Regions from separate parts of the Pantoea sp. R13S299 genome, predicted to be linked through region 1. Evidence: predicted binding sites of a transcription regulator. Region 1 holds the regulator's gene; the other holds the start of a gene.

What was found. Region 1 encodes PhoB, which activates phosphate uptake and scavenging genes when phosphate is short. Its sites were predicted from a motif close to CTGTCATAAAACTGNCNNAT; they were not measured.
Region 2: pstS (phosphate ABC transporter substrate-binding protein PstS) is a predicted target of PhoB. The motif match lies at 2,737-2,756, and genes of this name have one in related genera.

What each region holds. Positions count from the first base shown of each region.
Region 1 covers NZ_JBLYEF010000001.1:96,365-104,186, forward strand. Annotated here, with positions in the region: gene ACN1CO_RS00495 (AAA family ATPase) at 1-1,335, opposite strand, end outside; gene sbcD (exonuclease subunit SbcD) at 1,332-2,531, opposite strand; gene phoB (phosphate response regulator transcription factor PhoB) at 2,729-3,418, shown strand; gene phoR (phosphate regulon sensor histidine kinase PhoR) at 3,433-4,746, shown strand; gene ACN1CO_RS00515 (PstS family phosphate ABC transporter substrate-binding protein) at 4,766-5,686, shown strand; gene ACN1CO_RS00520 (cobalamin-independent methionine synthase II family protein) at 5,851-6,957, shown strand; gene brnQ (branched-chain amino acid transporter carrier protein BrnQ) at 7,348-7,822, shown strand, end outside.
Region 2 covers NZ_JBLYEF010000006.1:218,358-226,179, reverse strand. Annotated here, with positions in the region: gene glmU (bifunctional UDP-N-acetylglucosamine diphosphorylase/glucosamine-1-phosphate N-acetyltransferase GlmU) at 1-712, shown strand, start outside; gene glmS (glutamine--fructose-6-phosphate transaminase (isomerizing)) at 867-2,696, shown strand; gene pstS (phosphate ABC transporter substrate-binding protein PstS) at 2,862-3,905, shown strand; gene pstC (phosphate ABC transporter permease PstC) at 3,992-4,954, shown strand; gene pstA (phosphate ABC transporter permease PstA) at 4,951-5,841, shown strand; gene pstB (phosphate ABC transporter ATP-binding protein PstB) at 5,886-6,659, shown strand; gene phoU (phosphate signaling complex protein PhoU) at 6,677-7,411, shown strand; gene ACN1CO_RS21445 (MFS transporter) at 7,516-7,822, shown strand, end outside.

The sequences.
Region 1 (7,822 bases):
CAGCGTCGCCTCACGCTGTGCCAGCAGGGAAAAGTTCTCCTGCCATACCGGCAGCGAAGCGCCCCAGTGCGCCAGATCGGCAAGCTGCTCACGTAACCGATGCTGTTCAGCCATCGCCTGCTGCCAGGCCGTGACCTTCCGTTTCTGCTCCGTCAGGCTGGCCTGAGTCTGGTCGGCATGCTGCTGCAGACGGCTGTTCTCCTGCTGCTGCTCCGCAAGGTGCTGCTGCAGCGTGCTGATCCGCTGATCCAGCGGCAGCACATGTTCCGTCAGCAGGTTCTCCTGCTGCTGCTGTTCCTGCAGCGCCTGCTGGCGGGCCGTCTGGCTGGCCGCGTAATTCTGCTGATGCTGCTGCTGTTGGTTCTGCGCCTGCTGCTGCACCGCGGTAAGCTGCTGACAGCGGCTCTCAGCCTGCTGCTGTTCGGTGCGTAACGCGTCGCGCTGCTGCAGTCTCACCCGCAGCTTTTCAGCCGGTTCACTGCGAGCCAGCCGCTGGCGATCCGTCTCTGCCGCCTGCGATGTGGCCTGGGCCTGCTGTACTGCCGCTTCAGCCTGCTCACTCTCCTGCTGTAACTGCTGCGCCTGCTGCTGCCACCGCTGCTGTTGCTGCGCCTGTTGATAGTGGGCGCTGAGCCGCTGTTCCGCGTCGGTCAGATCGCTGAGCTGCTGTTGCAGCGCATCGCGCGCGTCGCTATCCAGCAGCGCCATCGCACCCGCCTGGCTGCGCAGCAGATCCAGCTGAGTTTTCGCCTCTTTGTGCCGCTCATAGATGGCGGCGGAAATCAGGCCGTAAATTTCGGTGCCGGTCAGCTCCTCCAGCAGTTCGGCGCGCTCACTGGCTTTGGCATTAAGGAAGGCGGCGAACTGGCCCTGTGACAGCATCATCGACCGGGTAAAGCGTTCGAAATCAAGACCTGACAGAGTTTCGATCATCTTCAGCTTGTCACCGACTTTATCGGCAACAATGATGTTGTCGGCGCAGCGCGCCAGCTCAACGCGCGGTGCCTGCAGCTTGCCGTCGGCGGTGCCGCGCGCCCGGTTCTGGCTCCAGAAGGCGCGCCAGGCTTCGCCTTTGATCTCAAACTCGACTTCCGCCAGACATTCGGCGCAGTCGCGGGTCATCAGCGCATTCTGGCTCTGGGAAATCGCGCCCAGACGTGGCGTCTGGTGATAGAGCGCCAGGCAGATGGCATCCAGCAGGGTAGTTTTACCGGCCCCGGTGGCGCCGGTTATCGCAAACAGGCCGTTGCTGGCAAAGGGTTCGGCGCGGAAGTCGATGAACCATTCACCGCGCAGGGCGTTGAGGTTTTTGAACCGTAGCGTGAGGATCTTCATTGGGTCTCTTCCATGGCGGCCAGCGTCTGGCGGAACAGGGTGGTCATCTCATCGATTTGCGCCGGTTGCAGCTCCTCATCCAGCGCCAGGCGGCGGGCAAAGACCTCCTCCACCTTCAGTTCACTCAGGGTTTCGTTGTCAAGCCGCGCCAGGCTCTGCTGCCGCTGTTCACGGCTGCGGCGCAACAGCAGGACTTCGACCGGCAGCGTGGCGGTCAGGGTTTCGACCTGGCGCTGCAGATCGCTGAGGTACTCCTGGGTGGTGACTTCGATGTCGAGCCAGGTCGGCTTCTCCTGCTCTGCTGTGCTGAAGGCGTTTAACTGCGCCGCAATCTGCGCCAGCGATCCTTTCAGCACCTGCATGGGTTGCGACTGAGGCACCACCAGCGGCGTGACCGATTGCAGGCCGCTGGCCGCCAGCTCCAGCAGGAAGACGCTCTTTTCCGTGCCCAGCTCATCAAAGCTCAGTGGAATCGGCGAGCCGCTGTAGCGGATATGCTCGCTGCCTGCGACGCGCTGGGCGCGGTGAATATGGCCCAGCGCAATATAGTCAGCCGCCGGAAAGGCACTGGCCGGGAAGGCATCCAGCGTGCCGATATAGATGTCACGCACCGAATCGCTCTGGCTGACGCCAACGGTGGTGAGATGGCCGGTGGCGATTATCGGCAGCGCATAGCCCAGCGCCTGGGCGGCGGCGAAACGCTGCTGATAGTGATGGGCGATCGCCTCCAGCAGGGAGGTTTGTTTATCGCGTCCCGACTGACCCGCCCGGCTGCGCAGGATATCGCGTGGTCGCAGATAGGGAATGGCGCACAGTAGCGCGCCCGGTTCGCCCTGACGGGTGTTGAGCAGCAGCACATCATCCTGCGCCTGCGGCGTGGCGATGACCCGGGTGTTGAGACAGGCGAGCAGCTCGCGCGATTCATTGAGCGTCGCCACGGAGTCGTGGTTGCCCGCCAGCACAATCAGCTGACAGCCGGTAGGCTGCAGCGCCACCACAAAGCGGTTAAACATCTCGCGGGCGTAGCTAGGCGGCGTGCCGGTATCAAACAGATCGCCTGCAATAATCAATGCATCTACCTGATGCTGTTCAATCTGGATCAACAGCCAGTCGAGAAACGCCTGATGTTCGGCTGCCCGACTTTTGTTGTAGAAGAACTGCCCCAGATGCCAGTCCGCAGTATGAATGATGCGCATGATGAGTCCCTGCCGTTGTGATTCGCCCGGCGATTATACTGGCTCTGCAGCCAAAGCAAAAAATTGTCGCTGCGCTGTCATAAATGATTACCAACGGCGTTACAGGCAGGTTATGTTTTTCATAAAAGTGTCACAAATCTGACGCATAATGGCGCCGCGAATCTCAGTGACAGCCGTCATAATCAGCAGGAGTAATAATGGCTAAGCGCATTTTGGTTGTGGAGGATGAAGCCCCCATCCGTGAAATGTTGTGTTTTGTTCTGGAGCAGAACGACTATCAGCCAATCGAGGCGGAAGATTATGACAGCGCCGTTGGCAAGCTGATTGAACCCTGGCCCGATCTGATTTTACTGGACTGGATGTTACCCGGAGGCAGCGGTATTCAGTTTATCAAACATCTGAAACGTGAGGCGATGACCCGCGATATTCCGGTGATGATGCTCACCGCACGCGGTGAAGAGGAAGATCGGGTGCGTGGCCTGGAAGTGGGCGCCGACGATTACATTACCAAGCCGTTTTCACCCAAAGAGCTGATGGCGCGGATTAAAGCGGTAATGCGCCGTATTTCACCGATGGCGGTGGAAGAGGTGATTGAGATGCAGGGACTGAGTCTGGATCCCTCTTCACATCGCGTGATGTCCGAAACCACGCCGCTGGAGATGGGCCCCACCGAATATAAGCTGCTGCACTTCTTTATGACGCACCCGGAGCGCGTGTACAGCCGCGAACAGCTGCTGAACCACGTCTGGGGCACCAATGTGTATGTGGAAGATCGTACAGTCGATGTTCACATTCGCCGTTTACGTAAAGCGCTGGAAGTCTCCGGCCACGATCGCATGGTACAAACCGTCCGTGGAACAGGGTATCGTTTCTCTGCCCGCTACTAAACGGAGCCTTTACCGTGCTGGAACGCCTCTCCTGGAAGAGATTACTGACAGAACTGCTGCTGGCCTGTCTGCCTGCGGCGCTGCTGGGCCTGCTGTTTGGCGGTTTGCCCTGGTGGCTGCTGCTGAGCGTGGTCATGGTCCTGTTATGGCATTTCCACAATCTGATGCGGCTGTCGCACTGGCTGTGGCTCGACCGCACCATGACGCCGCCTGCCGGGCGTGCCAGCTGGGAGCCGCTGTTTTATGGTCTTTACCAGATGCAACTGCGCAACCGGCGGCGGCGGCGTGAACTCGGTAATCTGATTAAGCGTTTCCGCAGCGGCGCCGAGTCGCTGCCGGATGCGGTGATCCTGACCACGGAAGAGGGCACCATTTTCTGGTGTAACGGCCTGGCGCAGCAGCACCTGGGCCTGCGCTGGCCGGAAGATAATGGCCAGAACATCCTTAATCTGCTGCGTTATCCGGAGTTTTCCCGCTATCTGCGCCAGCGCGATTTCGACAAGCCGTTGACGCTGGTGCTGAACAACAAACTTCATATGGAATTTCGCGTCATGCCCTACAGCGAGGGGCAGTGGCTGCTGGTGGCGCGTGATGTGACGCAGATGCATCAGCTGGAAGGGGCACGTCGCAACTTCTTTGCCAACGTCAGCCATGAGTTACGCACGCCGCTCACGGTGCTGCAGGGCTATCTGGAGATGATGAACGATTCGGTGATGAGCGAGCCTTCGCGCAGTAAAGCGCTGCACACGATGTCGGAGCAGACGCGCCGTATGGACAGCCTGGTCAAACAGCTGCTGACGCTGTCGCGCATCGAAGCCGCACCGGCGATCGATCTGAAAGAGAAGGTTGATGTGCCGGTGATGCTCAAATTACTGCAGCATGAGGCGGCGACGCTGAGTGGCGGTCGTCACGATATCCATTTCCACACCGATCCCCATCTGAAAGTGTTTGGCAACGATGAACAGCTGCGTAGTGCCATCTCCAATCTGGTTTACAATGCGGTGAATCATACGCCGGACGGCACGCGGATCGATATCAGCTGGCTGCGCGGCAAACAAGGGGCTACTTTCCGGGTATGCGACAACGGGCCGGGTATCGCCTCAGAACATATTCCGCGTCTGACAGAGCGTTTCTACCGCGTCGATAAAGCACGTTCGCGCGCCACTGGCGGCAGCGGGCTGGGGCTGGCGATTGTGAAACATGCTCTGAGTCACCATAACGCGCGGCTCGATATCACCAGCGTACCGAATAAAGAGACCTGTTTTACCTTTACGCTGCCTGCGAGGTTGATTGTCAGCAGCGTGATGCAGGAGAATGCCGTTCATTAATCGCTGCCGGATCTCCCTGATGCGCCTCCTTGTTTTGTTGATCGTCTCTCTGCTGCCGGGTCTGGCTCTGGCCCAGCCCGGCACGCTCTCCGGCAATCTCAGCAGCGTGGGATCCGATACGCTCGGCTATCTGATGACCCTGTGGGGCGAAGATTTCAGTCGCCAGGCGCCGGGCGTGAATGTGCAGGTTCAGGCCTCCGGTTCTTCGACCGCGCCCACTGCCCTGGCGGCGGGCGCCGCACAGCTCGGGCCGATGAGCCGCCCGATGCAGGCCGATGAGCGGCAGGCTTTTGAGGCGCGCTACGGTTATCCGCCGCTGGCGGTGCCGGTGGCGATGGATGCGCTGGTGGTGGTAGTGAATCAGCGCAATCCGCTGCAGCAGATTGAACCGCGTCAGCTCGACGCCATCTTCTCCGTTACCCGCCTGTGTGGCGCGCACAGCGTGCCGCTGCGCTGGGGCGATCTCGGTTTAACCGGCGCGCAGTGGAATAAACGACCCATTCAGCGCTATGGCCGTAACTCCGCCTCCGGCACCTGGGGTTTCTTCAAGCAGCAGGTGCTGTGCAAAGGCGATTTCCGCAGCGACGTGGCGGAGTTTCCTGGGTCGGCCGCAGTGGTGCAGGCGGTGGCCGGTAATTCGCGCAGCATCGGCTACGCCAGTTTTGGCTTTCATCTGAGCGGCGTAAAAATGCTGGCGGTGAAGAACGATCAGGGCCAGGCGATTGTCCCGGATGCCGATGCTATCCGCAGCGGCCGCTATCCCTGGGCGCGTCCGCTCTATCTCTACGTTAATAAAGCGCCCGGCAAACCGCTGCCACCGCTGGTCGCTGCGTTTCTGCAGCAGGTGCTCTCTCCTCAAGGCCAGCGGCGGGTCAGCGAAGCGGGCTATCTGCCGCTCTCAGACAGCCAGATGGCACAGGCGCGTGCCGCGCTGCGTTAACCCCCGAAGTTGAATTTTTTTCATCATCGCTGAATTTTCTTCAGTTGCAGATGAACGCGGCTCATGACACTCTGTGTTCAGACATGTAGCCATCCAGATGGCTATTTATATCAGGATGCAATTATTTCCTGCCGTCATTACCGGCAGGAGAGACAGGAGTGATCATGCAAAGAGAAACCGCCCCGTTCCGTGCCGATACCGTTGGCAGCTTCCTGCGCCCCGCTGCGATTAAGCAGGCGCGCGAACAGTTTGCTGCCGGAGAGATTGATGCGGCTGCCCTGCAGCAGGTCGAAGATGATGCGATTCGCGAAGTGGTCGCGAAGCAGCGTGAAAATGGCCTGAAAGTGGTCACTGACGGCGAGTTTCGTCGTGGCTGGTGGCACTTCGATTTCTTCTATGGTCTTGACGGCGTCGAGAGTTATGAAGCGGAGCATGGCATCCAGTTTAATGGCGTGCAGACCAAAGCGCATGGCGTGAAAGTGGTGAGCAAACTCGGTTTCCCGGCGGATCACCCGATGCTGGCGCATTTCCGCTTCCTGCAGAGTATTGCCGGTGATGCGGTGCCGAAGATGACCATTCCCAGCCCCAGCGTGCTGCACTTTCGCGGTGGCCGCAAAGTGATCGACGCAGAGGTCTATCCCGATCTGGCGGACTACTTCGAGGATCTGGCGCAGACTTACAAAGCGGCGATTAAGGCATTTTATGACGCGGGCTGCCGCTATCTGCAACTGGATGACACCGTCTGGGCTTACCTCTGCTCTGAAGATCAGAAGCGCGATATCCGTGCCCGTGGCGACGATCCGGATCAGCTGGCACAGACTTACGCGCAGGTGCTGAATAAAGCGCTGGAGGATAAACCTGCCGATCTGACTGTGGGTCTGCATGTCTGTCGCGGGAACTTCCGCTCAACCTGGATTTCTGAAGGTGGCTATGGACCAGTGGCAGAAATCCTGTTCGGCAGCGTCAACGTGGATGCGTTCTTCCTGGAGTATGACAACGCCCGTTCCGGCGGTTTTGAGCCACTGCGTTACATTAAGCCGGGTCATCAGCAGGTGGTGCTGGGCCTGATCACTACCAAAGTGGGTGAACTGGAAGATCCGGCGCAGGTGAAAACCCGGCTGGAAGAGGCGGCGCAGTATGTCAGCCTGGATCAAATCTGCCTCAGCCCGCAGTGCGGTTTTGCCTCAACCGAAGAGGGCAACAGCCTGAGCGAAACGCAGCAGTGGCAGAAGATTCGCCTGGTCGTCGATATCGCGAATCAGGTCTGGTAGTGCTGTAACGTTGTGCAGACAGGCGCGTAAAACGCGCCTTTTGTGTATCTTCAGCCCCGTTTATGCGGGGATTTCTCACCTTCTGTTTATTATTTAGGCACATCATCTTGTGCGCCTGCATCAAAAATTAACGCTATCCACTGCCTTTTGAAAAAATGGTGGTATAACCTTCTGGTTTTCCAATCCCGTATTGCCTTTCGCCGCTATAAACGTTTTACTTAGCGCCGTTGTCGATCCATCCCTCTGTGAACAGAATAAAAGCAGCTTAAATCACCTGCGCTTTACCCTGCGATGAGCATAATGCGCTGACATTGTCAGCCTGGTCGCGGTTTACACGCAGCGAGGGAACAACACTAATCCAACTTAACCGCAACATCAGTGACAGGCCGTATGACACATCGTTTAAATTCGAAGGACATTCTCGCGCTGGGCTTTATGACATTTGCCCTGTTTGTTGGTGCGGGTAACATCATTTTCCCGCCAATGGTCGGTATTCAGTCAGGCGAACACGTCTGGACTGCCGCGATTGGTTTTCTGATTACCGCAGTCGGTCTTCCCGTGATGACCGTAATCGCGCTGGCCCGCGTCGGCGGCGGCGTGGATGCGCTCAGCACCCCGATTGGCAAGGTCGCTGGCATCGTGCTGGCTACCGTGTGCTATCTGGCTGTCGGACCGCTGTTTGCCACCCCGCGCACAGCAACGGTCTCGTTTGAAATGGGCATTGCACCGATGACCGGTGATGGCGCGCTGCCACTGTTCATCTATAGCCTGATCTACTTTGCGCTGGTGATTGGCGTGTCGCTCTATCCGGGCAAGCTGCTCGACACGGTAGGACACTTCCTTGCGCCGCTAAAAATTATCGCGC
Region 2 (7,822 bases), on a different contig from region 1:
CAGTGAAACCGATGGCGTGAATAACCGGCTGCAGCTGGCGACATTGGAGCGCACTTACCAGTCTGAACAGGCGGAAAAACTGCTGCTGGCCGGCGTGATGCTGCGCGATCCGGCGCGTTTTGACCTGCGCGGGACGCTGACGCATGGACGGGATGTCGAAATCGACACTAATGTCATTATTGAAGGCCAGGTCACGCTGGGTTCGCGTGTCAAAATCGGCGCGGGCTGCATCATCAAAAACAGTGTGATTGGCGATGATTGTGAAATCAGCCCGTATACGGTGATCGAGGATGCTAATCTCGCCACCGCCTGCACCGTCGGGCCATTTGCCCGTCTGCGTCCTGGCAGCGAGCTGGCACACGCCGCCCACGTGGGCAATTTCGTCGAAATGAAGAAAGCGCGTCTGGGTAAGGGATCGAAAGCGGGTCACCTCTCCTATCTGGGTGATGCGGAGATTGGCGACAACGTGAACATTGGTGCAGGCACGATCACCTGCAACTACGACGGCGCGAACAAATTCAAAACCGTGATTGGCGATGACGTGTTTGTCGGCTCAGATACGCAGCTGGTGGCCCCGGTGAGCGTTGCGTCAGGCACCACCATTGCGGCGGGCACCACCATCATGAAGGATGTGACTGAGGCCGGTCTGGTCTATAACCGTAAAGAGCAGAATCACAAAGCGGACTGGCAGCGTTCGGTGAAGAAAAAATAAATTTTTTAACGGCCCGCTTTATGCGGGCCGATGCAGTGCAGTGCCAAAACTATAATCCCCACTCTCTACAAGGCTCGGGGAACCGGCAAAGCCGGATATCAGGTCGCATGACAACAGAAGTGGCGAAAAGCCATGTAGTCAGGAAAACATCATTATGTGTGGAATTGTTGGTGCAGTAGCGCAACGCGATATCGCAGAGATTCTGCTGGAAGGTCTGCGTCGTCTTGAATATCGCGGATATGATTCGGCCGGTCTGGCCGTGGTCGATCGTCAGGGGCACGTCACGCGCCTGCGGCGGTTAGGAAAAGTGCAGAAACTGGCGGAAGCCGCTGAACAGCAGCCGCTGATCGGTGGCACCGGCATCGCGCACACGCGCTGGGCAACCCATGGTGAGCCGTCGGAAGCGAATGCGCATCCGCACATCTCTGAGCACATCATCATCGTGCACAACGGCATCATTGAAAACCATGAGCCGTTGCGCGCAGAGCTGATTGAACGCGGCTACGTCTTTGCCTCTGAGACCGACACCGAAGTGGTCGCGCATCTGGTTCACTGGGAGCAGAAGCAGGGCGGTTCGCTGCGTGAAGTCGTGCTGCGTGTGATCCCACAGCTGCGCGGTGCCTATGGCATGGTGATCATGGACAGCCGCGATCCGTCACTGCTGGTGGCGGCCCGTTCCGGCAGCCCGCTGGTGATTGGCCGTGGGATGGGTGAAAACTTTATCGCCTCGGATCAGCTAGCCCTGCTGCCGGTGACCCGTCGGTTCATCTATCTGGAAGAGGGTGATATCGCCGAGATCAGTCGTCGTGATGTCACGATTATTGACCGTGAAGGCAACACCGTGACGCGTGCCGAAATCGAATCGAACCTGCAATATGATGCCGGTGATAAAGGCATTTACCGTCATTACATGCAGAAAGAGATCTACGAGCAGCCGATGGCGCTGAAAAGCACTCTCAGCGGCCGGTTCAGCCAGGGACAGGTTGACCTCAGCGAACTGGGCGCGGGCGCAGAAGCGTTGCTGAGCCAGGTAGAGCATATCCAGATTATCGCCTGCGGTACCTCCTACAACTCCGGCATGGTGTCACGCTACTGGTTTGAGTCGCTGGCCAACCTGCCTTGTGATGTGGAGATCGCCTCGGAGTTCCGCTATCGCAAGTCAGCGGTGCGCAAAAATAGCCTGCTGATCACTCTGTCACAGTCGGGTGAAACGGCAGATACCCTGGCGGCGCTGCGCCTCTCTAAAGAACTGGGCTACCTGGGTTCGCTGGCGGTCTGTAATGTGGCCGGTTCGTCACTGGTGCGGGAATCTGACCTGGCACTGATGACCAAAGCGGGCACCGAAATCGGCGTCGCCTCTACTAAAGCGTTCACCACCCAGTTAGCGGTGCTGCTGATGCTGGTGGCGAAACTGGGCCGTCTGAAAGGCATGTCTGCCGAGAAGGAGCATGAGATCGTTCATGCCCTGCAGGCGTTGCCGAACCGTATTGAGCAGATGCTGGCGCAGGATAAGCTGATTGAGAATCTGGCAGAAGGCTTCTCTGACAAGCATCACGCGCTGTTCCTGGGCCGTGGCGATCAATACCCGATTGCTATGGAAGGGGCGCTGAAGCTCAAGGAGATCTCCTATATTCATGCGGAAGCCTACGCCGCAGGCGAGCTGAAACATGGCCCGCTGGCGCTGATTGATGCTGACATGCCGGTGATCGTGGTGGCGCCTAACAACGAACTGCTGGAGAAGCTCAAATCCAACATCGAAGAGGTGCGCGCACGCGGCGGTCTGCTCTATGTGTTTGCCGATCAGGATGCAGGCTTCAGCGACAGTGACGGCATGAAGATTATTCCGTTGCCGCATGTCGAAGAGGTGATTGCACCTATCTTCTACACCGTACCATTGCAGCTACTCTCCTATCACGTCGCCCTGATCAAAGGCACCGACGTCGATCAGCCTCGTAACCTGGCAAAATCGGTTACCGTAGAATAACCTGGTGGGCCCCGTCGCGGGCCCACTTCATTCTGGCCCTCTGTCATATAACTGTCATATTTCGTACATTTCACTGTCATCAAACTGTCCTATTTTCCCTCCTGCAGCAATCACAGACTCTTACTAAAACGGCCCCGAGCCTGACTTTTCTCCCCTGGAGGGAACATGACACTGATGCGTAGCACCGTAGCCCGAATCCTCGCCACCACCTTCGCCGTAAGCGCGGTATCTGCTTTTGCGGCCACCGATCTGACTGGCGCAGGCGGGACGTTCCCGGCGCCGGTTTATGCCAAGTGGGCAGCAGAGTATCAGCAAGCCACCGGTAGCAAAATTAACTACCAGGGCATCGGTTCATCTGGCGGCGTGAAACAGATCATCGCCAAAACTGTTGATTTCGGTGCGTCCGATGCGCCAATGAAAGATGAAGATCTGCAGAAAAATGGCCTGTTCCAGTTCCCTACCGTGATCGGTGGCGTGGTACTCGCGGTTAACCTGCCAGGCATCAAGTCAGGCCAGCTGACGCTGGATGGCAAAACCGTCGGTGATATCTACCTCGGCACCATCAAAAAGTGGAATGACCCGGCGATCGCCAAACTTAACCCGGGCGTAAAACTGCCAGAGACCAACATCAACGTGGTACGTCGCGCGGATGGTTCAGGCACCTCATTCGTCTTCACCAGTTATCTGGCGAAAGTGAACCCGGACTGGAACAGCAAAATTGGTAAAGGCAACACCGTTAACTGGCCAGTGGGTCTGGGCGGTAAAGGCAACGACGGCGTCGCCGCGTTTGTTCAGCGTCTGCCAGGTTCAATCGGCTACGTGGAATATGCCTACGCCAAACAGAACAACCTGACCTACACCAAACTGGTTGATGCCGATGGTAAAGCGGTCGCACCAAGCGAGACCAGCTTCAGTAATGCCGCGAAAGGCGCTGACTGGAGCAAATCGTTCGCACAGGATCTGACCTTCCAGAAGGGCGCGGATGCCTGGCCAATCTCCTCAACCACCTTCATTCTGATCTACAAAGATCAGGCGAATGCGGCCAAAGGCGCTGAAGTGCTGAAGTTCTTCGACTGGGCTTACAAGAAAGGCAGCAAAACCGCCACTGCGCTGGATTATGCTGCGCTGCCAGAGAGCGTGACCGAGCAGATTCGCGCCGCCTGGAAAGCCAATATCAAAGACAGTTCTGGTAAAGCGCTTTATCAGTAATTGACCGACCCTGACCGGACAGCGGTCCGGTCAGACCCAACGGGCGGCTCATGCCGCCCTGATAACTTCTGAAGACTGAGACTTCTATGGCTGCAACGAAGCCGGCATTCAAAGCCCCAGGTAAACAAGGTGACAAGATTTTTGGCGCGCTGGTCAGGCTGGCTGCGCTGATTGTGCTGTTACTGATGGGCGGCATTATTGTCTCCCTGATCATCTCCTCGTGGCCCAGCATCCAGAAGTTTGGTTTCGCCTTTTTGTGGACCAAAACCTGGGATGCGCCCAACGAACAATTTGGCGCACTGGTACCGATCTACGGCACCCTTGTGACCTCTATCATCGCCCTGATTATCGCCGTGCCGGTGAGTTTTGGTATCGCGCTGTTCCTGACCGAACTCTCACCCGCCTGGCTGCGTCGCCCGCTGGGTACCGCCATTGAGCTGCTGGCGGCTATCCCGAGTATCGTTTACGGCATGTGGGGGCTGTTTGTCTTCGCGCCGCTGTTTGCCGAATATTTTCAGACGCCGGTTAACGACGTGATGTCGGGCATTCCGATTGTCGGCGAACTCTTCTCCGGCCCCGCTTTCGGTATCGGTATTCTCGCGGCGGGTGTGATTCTGGCAATCATGATCATCCCGTACATTGCCTCGGTCATGCGCGACGTATTTGAGCAGACCCCAGTGATGATGAAAGAGTCAGCCTACGGTATCGGCTGCACCACCTGGGAAGTGATCTGGCGCGTCGTACTGCCCTTCACCAAAAATGGCGTGATTGGCGGCGTGATGCTGGGACTGGGTCGTGCGCTGGGTGAGACCATGGCGGTGACCTTTATCATCGGCAACACCTACCAGCTCGACAGCCCGTCGCTGTTTATGCCGGGTAACAGCATTACCTCCGCGCTGGCCAACGAATTCGCTGAAGCGGAGTCAGGCGTGCATGTTGCCGCGCTGATGGAGCTGGGACTGATCCTGTTTGTGATTACCTTTATCGTGCTGGCAATTTCAAAGCTGATGATTATGCGACTGCAGAAAAGTGAAGGAGCGCGCTCATGACCACCATTGAAATTCAGGCGCGCGCCGAACTGGACGCATCACGCCGTAAAATGCAGTCCTGGCGCAGCACTAAAAATAAAATTGCGCTGTCGCTGTCGCTGCTGACCATGGCGTTTGGCCTGTTCTGGCTGGTGTGGATCCTGTTCACCACCGTTACGCGCGGCGTGGATGGGCTTTCCTGGTCCCTGTTCACCGAATCAACGCCACCGCCGAATACGGCGGGTGGCGGTCTGGCGAACGCCCTGGCCGGCAGTGGATTACTGATTTTCTGGTCTACTTTCTTTGGCACACCACTGGGCATTATGGCGGGCATCTACCTGGCGGAGTATGGGCGCAAATCGGCCCTGTCAGAAATCATCCGCTTTATTAACGACATTCTGCTTTCGGCCCCCTCCATTGTGGTCGGCCTGTTCGTCTACACACTGGTGGTGGCGAAGATGCAGCACTTCTCCGGCTGGGCCGGGGTGATTGCGCTGGCGCTGCTGCAGGTGCCGATTGTGATTCGTACCACCGAAAACATGCTGCGTCTGGTGCCCGACAGCATGCGTGAAGCGGCTTATGCGCTCGGCACGCCCAAGTGGAAGATGATCTCGGCCATCACCCTGAAAGCCTCCGTCTCAGGAATCATCACCGGCGTGCTGCTGGCGATTGCCCGCATCGCAGGTGAAACGGCCCCGCTGCTGTTTACGGCACTGTCGAACCAGTTCTGGAGCACCGACATGATGCAGCCGCTGGCGAACCTGCCAGTCACCATCTTCAAGTTCGCCATGAGCCCGTTCGCCGAATGGCAGAGCCTGGCCTGGGCAGGCGTGTTGATTATTACCCTCTGCGTGCTGCTGCTGAACATTGTGGCGCGGGTGATTTTCTCCAAAGGTAAACACGGTTAACTTCCGGCGCGGCCCTGTGCGGCGCCGTATAAGAGAGATGAATTATGAGTATCGTGACAGCATCAGCCGATAAAATTCAGGTCCGTAATCTGAACTTCTATTACGGCAAGTTTCATGCGCTGAAGAACATCAATCTGGATATCGCTAAGAATCAGGTCACCGCGTTTATCGGGCCATCGGGCTGTGGTAAGTCGACCCTGCTGCGTACCTTCAATAAAATGTACTCACTTTATCCGGAGCAGCGGGCTGAAGGTGACATTCTGCTGGATGGCGAAAACATTCTGGCGACCCAGCAGGATATCGCGCTGCTGCGCGCCCGCGTCGGCATGGTGTTCCAGAAGCCGACGCCGTTCCCGATGTCGATCTATGACAATATCGCCTTTGGCGTACGCCTGTTTGAAAAGCTGTCGCGTGCCGATATGGATGAGCGCGTACAGTGGGCGCTGACCAAAGCGGCGCTGTGGAATGAAACCAAAGACAAGCTGCATCAGAGCGGTTACAGTCTCTCCGGCGGCCAGCAGCAGCGTCTGTGCATTGCGCGCGGTATCGCCATTCGCCCGGAAGTGTTGTTGCTGGATGAGCCCTGCTCCGCGCTGGATCCTATCTCGACCGGCCGTATTGAAGAGCTGATCACCGAGCTGAAGCAGGATTACACCGTGGTGATTGTGACGCACAACATGCAGCAGGCGGCACGCTGCTCTGACCATACCGCTTTCATGTACCTGGGCGAGCTGATTGAGTTCAGCGACACCGACACGCTGTTCACCAAGCCCGCGCAGAAGCAAACCGAAGACTACATTACTGGCCGCTACGGCTGATCTGACAGGAGATCGACATGGATAATCTGAATCTGAATAAGCACATCTCCGGTCAGTTCAATGCCGAACTGGAGCATATCCGTACCCAGGTGATGATCATGGGCGGCATGGTCGAGCAACAGCTGACCGATGCCATTACTGCGATGCATAATCTGGATGGTGAACTGGCGCAGCGGGTGATCGACGGCGACCAGAAGGTCAATATGATGGAAGTGGAGATTGATGAAGCCTGCGTGCGCATCATCGCCAAACGTCAGCCGACCGCAATCGATTTGCGACTGGTGATGGCGATCATCAAAACCATTTCCGAGCTGGAGCGAATTGGTGACGTGGCCGAGAAGATCAGCCGCACGGCGCTGGAGAAGTTTGGTCAGCAGCATCTTCCGCTGCTGGTGAGTCTCGAGTCGCTGGGGCGTCACACCGTGCAGATGCTGCATGATGTGCTGGATGCCTTTGCCCGCATGGATCTCAATGAAGCGATCACTATCTACCGTGAAGATAAAAAGGTGGATAAAGAGTATGAAGGCATTGTGCGTCAGCTGATGACCTACATGATGGAAGATCCGCGCACGATTCCCAGCGTGCTGACGGCACTGTTCTGTGCTCGCGCCATTGAGCGCATCGGCGATCGTTGCCAGAACATCTGCGAAATCATCTTCTATTTCGTCAAAGGTCAGGATTTCCGTCACGTTGGCGGTGACCGTCTTGATGAATTACTGTCGGGCGACGACGGCAGCAACAAACCTTCCTGATCCCTGGCTTTCCTGCGCCTGATTGGCGCAGGGATAAGCCTTTTCAATTGGTCACATCCTGAACTCTCTTTATAATTGCGGCACTTTACTCTCTGAGGTGCGCAATGATGTCCCCTTCTCCCCAATCTAAGCCGGGCGTAACGCCGGGCAAAGCGATGCTGGCTGCGGTCAGCGGTTATGCCATGGATGGATTTGACCTGCTGATACTTGGCTTTATGCTGCCGGCTATCAGTGTTTCGCTGGCGCTCAATCCATCACAGGCGGGATCGCTGGTGACCTGGACGCTGATTGGCGCGGTTATCGGTGGCATCGTCTTTGGCCATCTCAGTGACCGTTATGGCCGCATCCGTATGCTGACCGTCACGATTCTGGTCTTCTCGGTCTTTACCGGCCTGTGCGCAGTGGCGCAGG